3 regions of the Allobosea sp. P1_B10 genome follow, and region 2 is predicted to be linked to each of the others. Evidence: riboswitches for the same ligand, from Rfam matches in the RefSeq annotation. Region 2 holds a riboswitch; each other region holds the start of a gene.
The links. A riboswitch is a leader RNA that binds a small molecule or an ion and turns the genes downstream of it on or off. The one in region 2 is predicted to bind thiamine pyrophosphate.
Positions count from the first base shown of each region.

Region 1: another riboswitch for thiamine pyrophosphate. It lies ahead of thiM (hydroxyethylthiazole kinase); the one in region 2 lies ahead of AC1D2L_RS18260 (LuxE/PaaK family acyltransferase).
Region 3: another riboswitch for thiamine pyrophosphate. It lies ahead of thiB (thiamine ABC transporter substrate binding subunit); the one in region 2 lies ahead of AC1D2L_RS18260 (LuxE/PaaK family acyltransferase).

Region 1 covers NZ_JBFTZP010000003.1:40,210-42,465, forward strand. The annotation lists gene thiE (thiamine phosphate synthase) at 1-452, opposite strand, end outside; gene thiM (hydroxyethylthiazole kinase) at 449-1,234, opposite strand; TPP riboswitch at 1,314-1,417, opposite strand; gene AC1D2L_RS07710 (hypothetical protein) at 1,504-1,704, opposite strand; gene AC1D2L_RS07715 (hypothetical protein) at 1,771-2,058, opposite strand; gene AC1D2L_RS07720 (OmpA family protein) at 2,210-2,256, opposite strand, start outside.
Region 2 covers NZ_JBFTZP010000008.1:369,908-372,163, reverse strand. The annotation lists gene AC1D2L_RS18260 (LuxE/PaaK family acyltransferase) at 1-1,013, opposite strand, end outside; TPP riboswitch at 1,109-1,239, opposite strand; gene AC1D2L_RS18255 (aldehyde dehydrogenase family protein) at 1,494-2,256, shown strand, end outside.
Region 3 covers NZ_JBFTZP010000005.1:283,932-286,187, reverse strand. The annotation lists gene AC1D2L_RS14270 (IclR family transcriptional regulator) at 1-582, shown strand, start outside; TPP riboswitch at 677-783, shown strand; gene thiB (thiamine ABC transporter substrate binding subunit) at 859-1,872, shown strand; gene AC1D2L_RS14260 (ABC transporter permease family protein) at 1,880-2,256, shown strand, end outside.

The DNA.
Region 1 (2,256 bases), on a different contig from region 2:
GCGGCATAGCCATCGAGCCCGAGCGGTGCGTCGGCATTGTCCTTGTGGACCGTCGCGAAGATTCCGCCGATGCAGGCATAGTCGATCCGCGCCGAGCCGCGATAGGGCAACTCGCTGGCGTTTTTCAGCGTGGCACCGATGATCGCGCTTTCGCCGAGCAGGCGGCGCGCATCGGCAAGCTCCATGTCGTCGGCTCCGACATGGACGCCGTCCGCGCCTGAGGCCAGCGCGACGTCGATGCGGTCATTGATCAATAGCGGCACGCCTGTGCCAGCCAGCGCCGCCTTGATGGCTCGCGCCTCGCGGACCATCTCGCGGGTCGAGGCGTCCTTGGCGCGGTACTGGATCAGCGTGGCCCCGCCACGAGCCGCAGCGGCGGAGAGTTCTGCCAGCGACCGACCCCTCCCGATCTGCGGATCGACGATGCCGTAAAGCAGGATATCGACGCTCACTGTTGTTCTCCCATGCCCGCACGCAGCGTCGCTTCATCGATGGCGGCCAGCGCGTCGATCAGCTCGACGCCAAAACTGCCGGGGCCCCTGGAGCGCTGGGCTGCGATCTCGCCGGCGATACCATAAGCGATCAGCGCCGCCGCCGCCGCGCGGGCAAAATCGCTCTCGACGGCGCAGCAGGCTGCGATCAGGGCGCCGGCCGCGCAGCCGACCCCGGTCACTTTGGTCATCAGCGGGTGGCCATGCGCGACGCGATACTGGCCCGACGCGCCCTCGATCAGGTCGACCCTGCCGGTGGTGACGCAGGTCAGGTTGCGCTCGCGGGCATCGTCGAGCGCCGAGCCGAGCGCCGCCATTTCGGTGGCGTTGCCACGGACCACGACATCACGAAGCTTCAGGACCTCGCGCGAAACATGCTGGCGCAGCGGCGACAGCTCGACGAAGACGGGATCGAACACCAGCGGCTTGCCGTGATCGCGCGCCGCCTCTAGCAGCTTGGGAATAGCGAGTTCGCTCTCGGCATTGATCGTGCCGATATTGATCAGGATCGCGCCGGCGCCGCGCGCCATCGCCGCGACCTCGTCGACATGGATCGCCATGGATGGGATCGCGCCGAAGGCGAGCAGCATGTTGGCGGTGATGTTCTGGGCGACCGTATTGGTCAGGCATTGCACGCGCGGGCGCTGCGACGCGACGCGGGCGAGAATGGCGGCAGCGCCGGCGGCATCGATATGCTGTGCCGTCATCTGGCCTGGCCGGTCTGTGGTGGTGGGGACGTTCATCTGGATCTCCTCCTTGGTCCAAGGTTCAGGAGATCCGGGTTGGTTGAGCGGGTTAGTCGCTGTTAAGCGGCCACGCCAAAGGTAAGCCGCGTTCCAGTCCCTCCGCCGGTATGACCCGGATCAGGTTCGACGGGTTTGGCCCTGCGACCATCTCAGCTCTTGCGAGCACCCCTCGGAACGACGGAGAAACTAGGCGCGAAGTCGCGCGGGTGCAACCGGCGGATGCTGCAGGATCGATCGCCGGCCCGCAAGCCGGGCATGCCGCAGGCTCACGCCGAGATGTCGACGGCGCCGCCCTGGCCAGCCGGGAGCGTTGCCTTCTGCTGGGCCACGCTCTGCTCGAGCAATTCGAGCACCGCCTGGTCGCTGGCGGCCTGCTGGCGCAGCATTTCGGTCTGCAGGGCTTGCTGTGTCGCAGCTGCACGCGTCGCCATGGCGCTTTGCGCGATGGCGAGGGATGAATCGCTCATGGTCAGGCTCTCCTGCCCGGCAGGCTAGGAGGGACATCTTTCGCAATCGTAAATCGAAACGCTCGGTTAGGGCGCGATGATCGAGGGCACGCCGCGTGGCATCGGCGGGTCACGCTCGATCTGCGACGGGTTGCTGGCCTGTCGCACATTGCGTGGCCGCGCCGGCGGCGAAGGCTGGGCCGTATCGCCCAAGGCGCGTTCGCGTTCTGCGACCGTGCCGGGACTGGGAGCAAGCGGAATGCCCGGGGCGCGTTGCCGTTGCAGGCTGGTTCCCGGGTCGGCCTGGGCAATGCGGGTTTGCTCCAGCGCGACAGCGCCGCCGGCACTGAGGCCAAGCAGGAGTGAACCGATCAAGAACCTCTTATGCATGCGCATGACCTCGGCTCCTTTCACAGGGCTCCGGCGCGGTACCGGGGCGCTAGGATATCAACCGGGATATACCGCTGCGGTTCCCTGAGAGGGCAAAGCCGAAGGGAGCGGCCAAAGCGGCCGCTCCCCAAGGTTCTCAGCGGCTCTGGCCGGTGAGCAGTGGCGTGATACGCCGCAGTGTGA
Region 2 (2,256 bases):
TCGACGCGGCCGAGCAGGCGAAAACCGCCGGGCTCGATGATGCCGGCATCCTCGGTCAGGATGGCCGAGACGCAGTTGAAATGGGCGAGGTCGTGATGGACCAGCACGCCGGTCGTGCCTTCGGGGAGGTCGCGCCCGGTGACGGGGTCGACGACACGGCTCCTGATCCAGTGCGGGCCCGATTTCAGCGAGGGGCAGGTCTCGTTGCCGTCATCGTAAAACTGCGTGCTGAGCTCGGTCATGCCGTACATGTTGATGCAGGCGCTACGGGGGATGCCGAGCGCGGCCGAGAGGCCATCGTAGAATTCATCGGCCGCCAGCTCGCGCGACTGGCCCTTGAAGCCGCCGGTGTCGAGCACGCGGCTGCCCGGCGGCAGGGCGAAGCGCCGGCCCGGGCGCTGCAATTCGTCGAGCAGATGCACGAAGCTGAAACTGGCGCCGAGCAGCGCGTAGGGCTCGCCGCTTGCCTCGGCTGTCGCCAGCGCTGCCAGCAGTCGCTCCATGTCGAGACCGGTTTCGCCGATCATCACGGCGCTGTCGGGCGTGCCGAACTCGCGCAGCGCGACCGCGAGGTAATGCGCCAGCGAGGAGTTCTGCAGCGTCTGCTCGTCGGGGAACAGGATGCCCATGCGGATGCGGGGCAGACCACGCATGAAGCGCGCCCGGAAGGTCGGGATCATCGAGGCGTCCCAGACCGCCAGCGTCGGATGATAGCTGCGGCCCTTGACGTCGCGGGTGGTGCCGCTGGTCATGAAGACGCGCTGCGCCGCCTCGGGCGGGCAGCAGCTCAGCGTCAGATCCTTGAAGGCGGTGATCGGCACGGCCGGGATATCGCGCCAACTGCGCACGGAGAGCGGCGTGCGGCCGCGCTGCTGGGCGAAGCGGCGATAGGGCAGGTTGTTGGCGAACTGGTAGGCGAAAACCTGCAGCGCCATGCGCTCGAAATCGGCGTCGGTCGCATCGGTGCGATCCAGGAACGCCAGCAGCGCGGCGATGATGTCGTCTTGCGTCACGTCTTGCCCACCTCGTCGGGACCGCCGATCCGGCACGATGCCAGAGGGCAGCCATCGACCTGGGCCAATGCGCGCGAGCATGGAAATGGGGCGTCGAGCCGCCCGATGTCCCGCATCCCTACGCCGGTATGACCCGGATCAGGTTCGGAGGGTCACCGCGTTGTCCGAGTTTTGGCTCGAACCGGCGGAATCTCAGCCTCCTAGCGAGGCCCCCCTGGGAACGCGCCGAAGATGGGGGCTGCATCACCATCCTGTCAAGAATGGCGGTGTCTGGCGGAACTGCGCCCAGCGCAGTGCGCCACGCCGCGACGAGATTGCTGGCCTGCGCCATAGCGCCTACACCTTGACGCGGAACGAGCTGCCGATGGCGATGGCCTGCCGGCGGCTTCCCTGCCGCGCCATGCCGAATGCTCCGCATTCCCGGGTTCGTGACGCGGCTTCGCCCTTTTTCCGGCCAAACCGGCCTTCGGAGATCACATCATGTCGCATAATTTGCAGTTCTATATCGATGGCGCATGGGTCCAGCCCTCCGGCTCGCGCACGCTGGACGTGATCGATCCCTCGACCGAGGAGGCTTTCGCCACCATCGCGCTCGGCGAGCAGGCCGATGTCGACAAGGCGATCGCTGCCGCCCGCGCGGCTTTCCCGGCCTTTGCAGCGACCACCAAGGCCGAGCGGCTGGCATTGATGCGGCGCGTGCTCGAGGTCTACAAGACGCGCTATGCCGACATCGCCGAGACGCTGTCGCGCGAGATGGGCGCGCCGCTCGATCTCGCCCACAAGGCGCAGGCTGCGATGGGCACCGGCCATCTCGCCAAGATGATCCAGACGCTCGAGGGCTTCGAGTTCGAGGAGGTGCGCGGCACCACCCTGATCGCCAAGGAGCCGATCGGCGTCGTCGGCATGATCACGCCGTGGAACTGGCCGATGAACCAGATCATGTGCAAGGTCGCGCCCGCGCTGGCCGCCGGCTGCACCATGGTGCTGAAGCCCTCCGAGATCGCCCCGCTCAACGCGATCATCTTTGCCGAGATCATGCATGAGGCCGGCGTGCCCAAGGGCGTCTTCAACCTCGTCAATGGCGACGGCCCGACGGTGGGCGAGGCGATCTCGCGCCATCCGGAAGTCGACATGGTCTCGTTCACCGGCTCGACCCGCGCCGGCATCCTGGTCGCCAAGGCTGCGGCCGACACGGTCAAGCGCGTGCATCAGGAACTGGGAGGCAAGTCGGCCAACATCATCC
Region 3 (2,256 bases), on a different contig from region 2:
GGAGGCAAGGCCCTTGATCTGGGCGCGCTATACCTCGCACGTCACGGGCTCCTGGACCTCGTCCGCGTCGCCATTGACGAACTCGTGCGGAAGTTCGGCTTTACCGGGCACGCCGGGATTCTATCGGGACACGAGCGCGTCCTCCTCGCAGCACAGCAGGGCACGTACCCGCTGCAGCACACGGGAGCGATAGCGGAGCGCATACCAGCGTTCGACTCGGTCATCGGGCGCGTCATTCTCGCCCGGCTCGGCGATGACCAGGCCCTTGCGCAGGTCGACGCCCGCGGCAAGCAGGGCCTTCGCGCGGCCATGAGCGACGACGAGGTCAGATCCGAGTTTGCCGCGATCAGGGCGAACCGGATCGCCCGTACATCGAGCCTGATCAAGCCGGGAATTTCTTCGATCGGAGCGGCAGTGGCAGATCCCGCCCGCAATGAGATCATGGGGTTTTGCATGTCGTTTCCGACATTAGCGGCGGATCTCGAAACGCAGGACCAGATCGCCACCGACGTCGCGCGGCACGCGCACGCGATCGGTGTTCGCATGCGCGATCCGATCTGGGCCTCGGGGCTGGGGGGCTAGGGATCCCCGGAGCGAGGACGATGTACCTGAACTGACGGTCAGACCTCGGCTCTCTGCAACACCTTGGCATATCTGGGCAGCCGCATTATCGTCGCGACGTCTCACGGGGTGCCTGCAGGGCTGAGAGGCGGACCTGAATCCGTCAACCCGTCGAACCTGATCCGGATCGTGCCGGCGTAGGGATGGAGACGGCGTTGCCCCGGGTGCATCGCGGTTTCAGCTCACGTCGGAAGCGTTCTGGATCTGATCGTCCTCGAACCGGTCAAGGCGCTGCCCATGTCGCTCCGTTCGCTCGTCCGCTGTGCGGCGCTTATCCTCGGCCTGAGCGCCGCGACCGCCATGGCACAGGCGCCGAAGCCGACGCTCACAGTCTACACCTATGCGAGCTTCGCCGGGAAATACGGACCGGGAAAGACCGTGAAGGAGCGGTTCGAGGCGGTCTGCGACTGCACGCTCAACCTCGTCAGCGTCGACGATGCCGGCACGCTGCTGGCGCGGCTGAAGCTCGAAGGCGAGACGACCAAGGCCGATGTTGTCGTCGGACTCGACAACAATCTGATGGCGGAGGCGAAGGCGACAGGGCTGTTTGCACCGCATGGCGCGGATCTCGCCGGGCTTTCGCTGCCTGTCACTTGGTCGGACGAGAGATTCGTCCCGGTGGACTGGAGCTGGTTCGCCTTCGTCTATGACAGCGCAAGGCTGAAAAACCCGCCAGCGAGCTTCAAGGCGCTGGTCGAGGATGCGGCTGGGCCGAAGATCGTGATCCAGGACCCGCGCACCTCGACGCCGGGGCTCGGACTGCTGCTCTGGATGCGGCAGGTCTATGGCGATGAGGCGAATGCAGCGTGGGCTAAGCTGAAGCCGCGCATCGTCACCGTGACCAAGGGCTGGTCGGAGGCCTATGGGCTCTTCCTCAAGGGTGAGGCCGACATGGTCCTGAGCTACACGACCTCGCCGGCCTATCATGTCGGCGCCGAGAAGAAGGACAATTTCAGGGCCGCGATCTTCCCCCAGGGGCATTATCTGCAGGTCGAGGTGGCCGGGATGGTCAGGATGACGAAGAATGCGGAGCTGGCGCGCCGCTTCCTCGCCTTCTCGCTGACGGAGCCGTTCCAATCGGCACTGCCGGAGACCAACTGGATGTACCCGGCGCGCACGCCCGCGACGGGATTGCCCGCATCCTTCCAGAACCTCGCCCGGCCCGAGCGTTCGCTGCAATTCGCGCCCGAAGAGCTGCGGGACCAGCGGCGCAGCTGGATCGACCAATGGCTCGCGGCTCTGAGCCGCTGACCGCACGGTGCGCACGCTCCCCGGGCTGATCTCGCTCGCGCTGCTGCTCAGCACGGTCGGGGCGGCGGTTACGGGGCTCCTCGCGGCCGGGGTGAGTTTTAGCCTGCCGCCTCTGGCTTATCTACGGGGCGTGCTGGGGTTCACCCTGATGCAAGCGAGCCTGTCGACGGCGCTCTCGCTCCTGCTCGGCGCAGCGGCCGCATTGGCGCTAGCGCGGCGCCCGCGTTTTCCCGGGCGGAGCCTGCTGGTTGGCGCTATGAACCTTGCCAGCGTGCTGCCGGCCATCGTCGCAGTCTTCGGCATCGTCGCCGTCTTCGGTTGGGCGGGCTGGACCGGGCGGTTGGCCTCTCTCATGGGGTTCGACTTCGGCAGCTGGCTCTATGG